2 regions of the Pseudoalteromonas sp. J2K-J031 genome follow, and region 2 is predicted to be linked to the other one. Evidence: riboswitches for the same ligand, from Rfam matches in the RefSeq annotation. Region 2 holds a riboswitch; the other holds the start of a gene.
What was found. A riboswitch is a leader RNA that binds a small molecule or an ion and turns the genes downstream of it on or off. The one in region 2 is predicted to bind cyclic di-GMP.
Positions count from the first base shown of each region.

Region 1: it holds a riboswitch for cyclic di-GMP, as region 2 does, so the genes downstream of both, AC3KZC_RS18185 (hypothetical protein) here and AC3KZC_RS16835 (chitin-binding protein) in region 2, are expected to answer to the same signal.

Region 1 covers NZ_CM200280.1:204,488-209,802, forward strand. The annotation lists gene AC3KZC_RS18175 (GGDEF domain-containing protein) at 1-193, shown strand, start outside; gene cdd (cytidine deaminase) at 211-1,113, opposite strand; gene AC3KZC_RS18185 (hypothetical protein) at 1,177-1,548, opposite strand; cyclic di-GMP riboswitch class I at 1,616-1,699, opposite strand; partial or broken gene AC3KZC_RS18190 (methionine-R-sulfoxide reductase) at 1,934-2,305, opposite strand; gene ppc (phosphoenolpyruvate carboxylase) at 2,376-4,997, opposite strand; gene AC3KZC_RS18200 (thiol-disulfide oxidoreductase DCC family protein) at 5,146-5,315, shown strand, end outside.
Region 2 covers NZ_CM200279.1:3,689,288-3,694,602, reverse strand. The annotation lists gene ygjK (alpha-glucosidase) at 1-2,313, opposite strand, end outside; cyclic di-GMP riboswitch class I at 2,416-2,503, shown strand; gene AC3KZC_RS16835 (chitin-binding protein) at 2,641-3,234, shown strand; gene AC3KZC_RS16830 (S9 family peptidase) at 3,394-5,315, shown strand, end outside.

The DNA of each region.
Region 1 (5,315 bases), on a different replicon from region 2:
TGAAGATATCAATGCCTTTAAGACATTGGTTGATAGACCTTTAGTGAAATATTTGGTGTCTATCAGTGTCGGGTGTCATCACATTCAAGAAGATGACGATCCCGACCATGCATTACACCTAGCAGATCAAAAAATGTATTTAGATAAAGAAGAAAATAGAAATTCGTTTATCGTTAAGCGATTTGATGTTTAATATTTAAATACCAAGCATTAGACAGCTTCTAACCCAACAAGATACAAAGGCACATGAAATTGATAGCTATCAAGTACGGCTTTTGCGACCCCAGTTTGGTTTTCAAACCCTTTGATTTGCGCAAGGTAAACGGCTTTTATTGTTTCAGCGTTAAAAGAGCGACCTGATAAAATCAGCTGACTAATTGCACTTTGTACCGGTGATAAACTTGGGCTGTACGCTGCGTTTTCTGCGTAACGACCGTAAAACTTCTGACCATCGTGACACACAAGCATACAACTTGCGTAATTATGGGTGTAAGGCACATAACTTTGTTCTGCATGCATCACTAATTGCGATACTTTAAAATCTGGGTCAGCTACTTTTAAACTCGCCACTTGGCTATTTAAAAAATATTCGCTGTTGCCTAAGTCGGTCGGACCAAATGAACGAGGTAAAAATTCATTAAATGCAATCAATTCACCACCTAATAAAATGGTGATATTACTCGATTGATGTAGCTCATTGATAAACTGGCGACAGTAGCCACAAGGAGCATCGGTTATGGCTAGAATGCTGATTAATTTTTCACCATTAAGCCATGCGGTATTGAGAGCAGCTTGCTCAGCGTGCACCACCAAACTGAGTGCTTGATGGCTAAACTCTAAATTTGCACCAAAATACAGCGGCGCTACTCCATTATCTTGCTCACCGACTGCAATTGCGCCGACATAAAATTCAGATATAGGAGGTTTAGCAAAACTTGCCGCTATGGGCAGTAACGCTTCAAGTAACTGTAAAAAGGTACAGTGATGCTGCTGTATTAAATATTCGACATTAAACTTGGGTAAAACACCACAGTGTTGCTTAATGATTGAGATGATTTCATCTTGTTGTTCAAGTATTGCCACCGTCAAAGACTGTGAATTGAGTTGGCTCATAAGTTGTTGTCATTTTTTTTATGGCCGCACAGTGTATGTAATTTTTTGACGAAGTTAAACCTCTTATGCTGCTTTTTCTAACCAAATTTTTGCTTGTTTAAAACATTCAAAATTTTCAGCGTCTAGCGCAAACCGTTTGGCATTTTGAATTAACAAATCGTGTAAATAACCATCAAATCCGACAACTCGTGCGAGTTTAAACCCCTTAAGATCTTTTTTAATTGCCAGCATGACATCAATCACTTCAACAGCGGCATAGCGGTGGCGTAATTCGGTAACATCTACAAGCAACTTTCGACTATTTCGCTCGTTAGCAAAATTAATGATGGTGTGGTAGTTGTTGATCACATCGGTTGATGAAGCGCTACCGGTCAATTTAACTAACACTAAATTAAGGGAGGAATCATAACTCATGCTGGTAATAATATCGGACATCTTTGTTCACCTTTTCACTGCTTAATCTGGACATTGGCAAATACAAAGAAATTTCATACTACGATGCTTTGGTAGCTCAGCCATCTTAGGTTTCCCGTTAGACCTGAAGCTTTGCGTGACTACCTTTTCAAGTAGCTTGCCTTTGACTTGCGCGGCTATGATACCTACAAAAGAATTAGAGTCAACACTCTAAGCCATAAAAAGGAATGAGTTAATAAACCCATAACAATCTCATCATTTAATCATTACAGTCGTGTTACATATTATAAATTTAAGTGGTGGATTGAGTATTAAAAAGATGGCAGAAACACGTTTAACACCCTAAATTGTGGGCTTTAAACGTGTCTTGGATAAAGATTAAAACCAGTCATTGAAAGGGTTATTCTGTTGTAGCCTCAGCGCTGACAAAAGTCATCGACACTGAATTGACACAATGGCGGATATTTTTTTCGGTAAGAAACTCACCTTCAAAAACATGCCCTAAATGACCTTGGCAACACGCGCATACAATTTCAACTCTACGGCCATCCGCATCTGGTACTCGCGCGACAGCGCCTTCAATTTCATCATCAAAACTTGGCCAACCACAATGAGATGAAAATTTATGCTCTGAACGATAAAGCGGTGCATTGCATCGCTTGCAGCAGTAATGCCCCGCTGCAAAAAAATCATTATACTGTCCAGTAAAAGGACGCTCAGTGCCTTTATCTTCAATTACATAACGCTCAAACTCATCGAGTGAATTAAATGAACTCATGTTAACTCCACACATTTAAGAGTAACAAACACAACCCCATGTTTATTACTCATTTAAACTAACTATTCAATTAGCCAGTATTGCGCATACCTGCAGCAATACCAGCCATCGTGATCATTAATGCTTGATTGACCTCGCACCCTTCAGGTAACGAGCCAAGCCTTGCGCGGCGAAGTAACTCGACTTGCAACACATTCAACGGATCTGTATACGGGTTTCGTAGCTCAATAGATTGCTGCACCCAAGGTTGAGCAGCTAATAACACACCATTTTGACAATAACCTTTAACGATTTCTACCGCAGACGTTAATTCTGTACGCAGTGTTTCACCCAAAGATTGTAACTCCTTAGGTACTAAGTGCTGGTCATAATGCTCACTTAACCAAGTATCGGCTTTGCAAAAAACCATTTCAAGCATTTCAATACGTGTGCGAAAAAACGGCCATTTTCTGTTCATTTGCTCTAAGACATCACGTCCAAATTGTTTTTCGGCGGCCTGCAATCCGGCCGCTGCGCCTAACCAAGCGGGTAACATTAAACGATTTTGACTCCATGCAAAAATCCATGGGATAGCGCGTAAACTTTCAACTCCCCCATTGGCTTTGCGTTTGGCGGGACGAGAGCCAAGTGGTAGTTGCGCAAGCTCTTGCTCTGGTGTTGCCGCCCTAAAATAAGGCACAAAATCGGTATGCTCTCGCACAATGCCACGATAATGTTCGCACGATACGGCGCTTATCACTGCCATTACTTCTTGCCACTTTGCTTGAGGCTCTGGCGGTGGTAATAAATTATTTTCAAGCACCGCACCGGCGTATAAACTTAAACTTTGTAACGCCACTTGCGGCAAACCAAATTTAAAGCGGATCATTTCCCCTTGCTCAGTCACCCGCAAACCAGACTTTAATGAACCTGGCGGCTGAGAACGAAGCGCTTGGGCTGCTGGTGCACCACCACGACCTACAGTGCCACCACGGCCATGAAATAAAATAAGTTCAATATCTTGTTGCTCACTAAACCGAACCAGTTTATCCATCGCTTCATATTGCGCCCAACCTGCGGCCATCATACCGGCATCTTTTGCAGAGTCTGAATAACCAATCATGACATACTGTTGATTGTTAACATGGTTTTTATACCACTTATCAGCAAATAACGTTTCAATTACGCCAGGCCCTGCGTTTAAGTCATCTAAGGTTTCAAATAAGGGCGCAACAGGCAGCATGTAATTACAACCCGCTTCTTTTAATAATAAGTGCACAGCCAGTACATCAGAGGCCTTGCGTGCCATTGAAATAATGTAAATACCGAACCGTTCGCGAGAGGTTTCGGCAATCACCTTGCACGTATCAAGCACTTCTTGTACGTCGCTACTTGGCCGCCAGTGACGTGGAATAAGCGGTCGCTTAGATTGTAATTCGGATAATAAGAAGGTTTGTTTTTGTTGCTCGGTCCAGGTGTTGTAATCACCAAGCGCTAAATATTCTGTCAGTTCATTAAACACTTGGCTATGTCTATCTGAATCTTGACGAATATCAAGCTTTGTTAGATACAAACCAAAACAGTGAACTCGACGCAACACATCAAGCAATAAACCATCAGCAATCACACCCATTTTTGAATTATGTAACGAGCGATAACATGCCTCAAGAGGGTTTTTTAATTGGTCAATACTGGTAATAATATCTTTAGCATCACTACTATGGCCTTTAATTTTTGCAGTTAAGTGATGTTCGGTTTCTCTTAATTGATCGCGTAATTGACTAATCACATAGCGATAAGGTTCATGGGCATGGCCTGTCAATTCACTCAGCTCACTATCGCACTGATTCATTGAAAGCTCGGCACTGAGTTTATCAATGTCACGCAAATACAAGTTTATTGCCATCCAACGGCCTAAATCGAGTACTTCTTTGGTCACTTTAGCGGTTACAAAAGGATTGCCATCACGATCACCGCCCATCCAAGATGTAAAAACAACGGGGCTATAATCTAACGGTAACGAAAATTTAAATTTGTGATCAACTAAGTCGGTAAATTCGCGTAAAAAATCAGGCACGGCTTGCCACAAACTGTTTTCAATCACAGCAAAGCCCCATTTAGCCTCATCAACTGGGGTTGGTCTTTGTTGGCGAATTTCATTGGTATGCCATGCTTGGCAAATGAGTTGCTCTATGCGATTTAGTAAAAGAGCTTGCTCAGCAGGTAATAAGCTATCTAATTCTAATGCAACTAAACAGTCATTTAACTCGCGGTGCTTATTGACTAACGTACGGCGTGTTATTTCAGTTGGGTGTGCAGTTAACACTAAATCTACTTTTAAATTTACAATGGCTTTTTGTACTGCATCGGCGCTTACATCACTGTTAGCTATAGTATTGAGTGAATCGAGTAGCGGATGATTGTTAGCTTCGTTTTGACGAGAAATGGTATGAAATTGTTCAGCAACATTAGCAAGATTTAAAAACTGGTTAAACGCACGTGCCACAGGCAGTAATTCAGCATCAGTAAGCTGGTGTAATAATTCAATTAAATCATGACGACTTTCGCCATCACCACTACGAGATGCTTTAGATAACGCCCTAATTTGCTCAACTTTAGCTAAAATAGCTTCGCCTTGAGCCGCCTTGATTGTTTGCCCTAATAATTGTCCTAACAGATTTACATTTGATTTTAACGCACTGTAATTACTCATGGAAATTCCCAAACTGGCTAAAGATAACTGCAACCAAACTACCTAGCTCAAGGCATTTGTACAAGGGGGATGAAAAAATATCACGTTAAAGTGAATTAAATAGCCCCAGCTTTCGTATACTCAAGCAAAGTGACTTTATTGATGAATTATGACGCAACTAACTGTATTTTATGATGGGACTTGTCCACTTTGCGTGGCTGAAATGGATCGCCTTAAAGCGCTTAATCTGCACAAAAAATTAGCCTTTGCAGATATCTATATGCCCGACTTTGCAACGCAGTACCCACTCATTGATGTCTCTGCTGCTAACTTAATTTT
Region 2 (5,315 bases):
TAAGCCTTCGGCGTGAGAGATAAGTTGCGTTAATAGCTGCTTGGCCTCGTTGTGATAACCATAGTTTTGCAAACCAATTAAGCCAAAATACACTTGGTCGAGCCACACTCGGCCACGCCAATAAATATCAGGGTCGTAAGCTGGGTTGTTGAGCGCAGCTGTCGGTAGTGGTATTTTACTATTAAATTCCAACGGGTTAAGCATGCTATTTGCAACTTTTTGTGCTTGTTCAATGTTGGCGATATTGCTAAATAAAGGTGCCCAACCTTCAGGGCCTTTGCCTCTTTGGGTGAGGAGCTTTCCTGTGCAGATTTCATTGTTTTGGCTGTCGCTAATTTGTCGGTCGTAATAAAAACCGCTTTGCTCATCAAAAAAGCAGCGATTAATCAGCTGTGTTAATTGTTTGGCAGCACTATTAAGTTGGGTGGCTTGCTGGGGGTTGTTTAATAGAGTCGCCATTTTGGCTAAGAGTTGTTTTTCTTGTACTAAATAGCTATTGAGCTCAACCGATTCTTGATTGATTGAATAGCCAACCAACTGCCCTTTTACTTGGTTTGGTAAAAATTGCACTTGCCAATCTTGGCGGGCCTTTTTAAGGTTACCCTGATAATAAGCTTCGCTGTAACGCGCGAGTTGGTCTGGGTTAATAAAGCCAAAACGTGCGGCATTATCCATACCGGATTCCCAACCTGCGCCATGTTGTACAGGTATATCGAGAGCTTGATAATCAGCATGTTGCAGCACTTGTGTATACAGGTTATTGCTACTGCATTGATAGCTCAATTGACTGTGATTGTTATTTAATTGGCATGTGGTTAAATCGAGGTCTTTGGGCGGGGTAGCATACTCAACAGTAAACAATAATTCGCCGTTCGGTGTGGTTTGTGCGGGGTGCAAGGTTGCACCATATTCTACTAAGCCATTGTGGTTATGGTCGCGGTTGCGATACCACCATTGATGATAAGCTAATAATTTTGGATACATTTGTGCTAAAAATTGCATGTCGCCATCTTGCTGATAAATATGCCACGCCGCCCAACTTGCTAGCGGTGGTTTGCTGTTTCGTTCGTTCCAATTGCCACCATCGCCACCGCGTTGTTGATCTTTGTTATAAAAAATAGCGTCAATCACCATGCCGTGATCTTGCGGGCGAACTTTATCATCGGCCTGAATTTGATAGTTGAAAAGCGCGCGAATGTTATTTTTAGCAAGTTCTGGGTCAAATTTTGCCATTGCATACGCATGCTTCCATGAATCCCACGCCCATGCACCGTTAAACCAGCGTGCTGTAACTGATGGAGTGATCACATCAAACGAAATAGCACCAGCAGGGCTGCGCCAATTGCTAAGCAAAGTGGCAAGCGCCTTTTGTTGAATGGCCAAAGGTACAGGCGAGTTGTGCTCCAATTGGGTTAAATAACTCTGCCAGCGTTGTTTTGTTGCCGCTATTTGTTGTGCAACGTGTTGGGTGTTGGCAGATGAGATGTGCTCTTTTGGGTGATGAAAGTAACTGTGTTCGGTATAAATATCGATAGTTTGAAAAGGGGCGAGAGTGATGTCGCTTTGGCTTTGGTAGCTTGTCTGTGCTTGATTGAGTGATGTGTGGCTTGGCAATGAGCGATTAATTTCATAATAAGCGCCATCACTTTGCATCAACTGCCACGGTGAGCGAATGCTTGAAAATGAAAACCTGATGGCATTTGAGTGTGTGGTTAGTTTGGGTTGCCAAGTAGGGAATTGTGTTTTGATGGCGATATCGGGTTGCCATTGAGTTAAAAGCTCCCCTTGCCAAGTTAAATTAAGTGCCAGTGGTTGGTTACTAAGGTTGTGAAGTGTCGCATGCACTAACGCGGTGCGGTGGGTAACAAACTGTAAAGTTAAATTTAGAGTAAGATCTGGCCACTGATAAACTTGCACTAATTGCCCTGCAACTTGCTGTTGTGAACGACAAGCTTTGCCAAAATCATATTGTGTACCGGTATGCTTATTGGTGAGCGAGAGTTGGTCTAATTTTTGTGCCAAAAACAGGCTGTATTCTTCAGTGATGATCATAGGGCCTGTAAATGAACCAAAATCACTCGGCTTTTCTGGCAATAAAAAACCATGCCAGCTGCCTAAATCAAAAAAAGGATTAAAGATCTGGTTGCCATACTGGTCGAGCTGCTGCATTGCGTTTGGAGAGCCAGTGCGATTGATAGCTTCATTCGCGGTTGCCAAAATTGGGCATGCGTGGCCTAAAAAAGGTATCAGGAATAATAATACTAAAGAGTAAGGCATGGTCAACATCGCTTGTTTTTGGTCTATTGTATGCAATTTTGTTTGGCAGGCCAATCATTAAAAACTAGTTATTAAGGTTGAATTTTAATATTTAACTCATGTTTTTGTTTGATTTTTAAGGTGGTTTGATTATCATTTGCCCCTATTTGGCAAACTAATCGAAAGGTTAGGACGCAAAGCTTCCGGTCTACCATCATTTTATGATCATGATAGCGGGGTTGCCGCAACTTATTGAGTTGTGCCTGAGTGTCTCGTTTTATTACAAACGCGCCTTTAGCTTTTCTGCCAAATTCTTATTTTTATACATATTAAATGGTGCATGGCATGGTGTTTTCACCTTATTTGCCAAAGAGGGCAGTTTTCATGGTTAAGGTTTTAGCTGGGTTGTTACCAGGCGATTGGTCGGTGATCCATTCGATTGAAAATAATCAGCAACTACATAAAGGCGATAAGGTTAAGTTAGAGCTATTTGATGTAAAAGGTGAGTTGCCTGAGCTGTCGATTACGTTTGATATTACACAAGCCAATGAGGGCGAGGCACACATTTGGCCCAAGTTGTTATGTGAGCACATTAATAAGCATTTTAAAGTGCTGCAAGCGGGTCGTCATTATCCTCTGCTCGGCATTGTTCCAAGTTTTGGCGAAAACAATATTTTTGCCCTCGAAGCGAGCGGAATAGCACATGCTCAAATTCGTTTTTATATCAAACAGCAGCGTGAAGCATCTACAGGGCAAACAGCAGCACAATATGATTATGTGTTTGGGCAATATCGCAGTGACTATCGCGCTGGTGATCGGGTTTTTCACCCAAAAACAGGCCAAATTTATAGTTGTAAACCTTGGCCTTATACTGAGTTTTGTCGTTTAGGTGCGCATATGGATGAGCAATATGAGCCCGGTGTTGGCAAAAATTGGACACTCGCATGGCATTTAGTGCAAGAAGTGTTGTATGAATAAGTTTTTAACAGATTACTTTCCCTTGAGTAATAGGCAATTTTTCTCGTAAGAGGCCGATTGTTATTATCCCCCCAAGCCCGCAGTCGATTATCTCGGGCTTTTTTTATGAGATTGGGTAAAATACTGCCACTTTAATATTCTTGTTTTGGAAATAAGTTAGTGGCGAAATCGACCTTTAGTGCCCCTGTTGCGGTAAAACACCCTCATGTTATGACTCATCACCAGCATAGTCGCTGTGATAATTATTACTGGATGCGGGACGATGTTCGAGAAGACCCTAAGATTATTGCCCACTTAGAGGCTGAAAATGCCTATTGCGATGCGCAAATGCAGCCTCATCAGGCGCTTGAGCAAGCATTGTTTGAAGAGTTAAAAGGCCGAATAGTTAAAGATGACAGCACAGTGCCGGTAAAAGATGGTGCCTATTGGTATAGCTCTGAAATTAGTGGCGATGAAGAGTTTGCCCGCTATTATCGTGCAGACGACGGTCATGGCTTGAATAAACAACTGTTACTCGACAGCAATGCGCTCGCACAAGAACATGAATATTATGATTTGGGCGAGTTTTCGATTAGCCCTAACGATAGACTACTTTCTTATTCAGAAGATACCGACAGCCGTCGGATTTATACCATTCGATTTAAAGACTTAACCACCAACACTTTACTCGATGATGTCCTTGAAAATACCGAAGGCCAAGCGGTGTGGGCGAACGATAATAAAACCGTTTTTTATGTCAAAAAAGATTTAAAAACTTTACTTGGCTCACAAGTGTATCGCCATGTATTGGGCACGTCGCAAGCTGATGATGTTTTAGTGTTTGAAGAGCACGATGACAGCTTTTTTATGGGCTTGGGTAAAAGCCGTGATGAAAGCTTAATTATGCTCGACTTAGAAGCGACCGATACCAGTGATACTTGGATCTTAGATGCCAATAATGCACAAGGTGAGTTTATGCAATTATGCCCTCGTGTGAAGGGGCATGAATATGATGCAGATAAACTGGGCGATACGTTTTATATAGTGACCAATTGGCAGGCGAAGAATTTTCGTTTAATGACAGCAACCCTTGCTACGATTGAACAGCAAGCGCAGTGGGTCGAGTTGATTGCCCATCGCGATGAGGTGATGCTGGAGTGTGTTGAGCTATTTGAGCAATACAAAGTGGTGACATTACGTGAAAAAGGGCAGATCCATTTTCGGGTTTATTGTGCCGACGGGCGCGAGTATCCCCTGGAATTTAATGATGCTTGTTATTATGCCGGTTTGGGTGAAAACCCAGAGCCAAATAGCCAAAAAGCCCGCTTGTATTATTCAAGTTTAACGACACCCGGTTCGTTACTGGAATTTGATTTGGCCACCGGTCAAAGCCATGTACTAAAACAACAAAAAGTATTGGGCGATTTTAATAGCGCACTGTATCAAGCTGAGCGTATTTTTATAAAAGCGCGCGATGGGGTTGAAGTACCGGTATCTTTGGTGTATCGCAAAGATATGTTTGCCAAAAATAGTCAAAACCCAATGCTCTTAAATGGTTATGGTGCTTATGGCATTACCTTTGACGCCAGCTTTTCGGTCAATGCGCTAAGTTTACTCGACCGTGGTTTTGTCTATGCCATTGCCCATATTCGTGGTTCTGAAATGTTAGGCCGTGATTGGTATGAGCAAGGTAAATTGGCGCATAAACAAAATACCTTTAATGATTTTGTGGATGTCACCCAGTCGTTAGTGCAACAAGGTTATGCTCATGCTGACAAAGTATTTGCCTCCGGCGCGAGTGCGGGTGGCTTATTAATGGGCGCAGTAGTTAATCAGGCGCCCGAGTTATATCGAGGTATTTGCTGTCAGGTTCCTTTTTTAGATGTACTCACCACCATGCTCGATGAGAGCATTCCACTGACAACCAACGAGTATGATGAGTGGGGCAACCCTAATGAACTGGATGCCTATAACACGATTTTAGGCTATTCGCCGTACGATAATATTCGCGCTCAAAACTACCCCAATATTTTAGTGACCACCGGATTTCATGATTCACAAGTGCAATATTGGGAGCCAATGAAGTGGGTGGCGAAATTGCG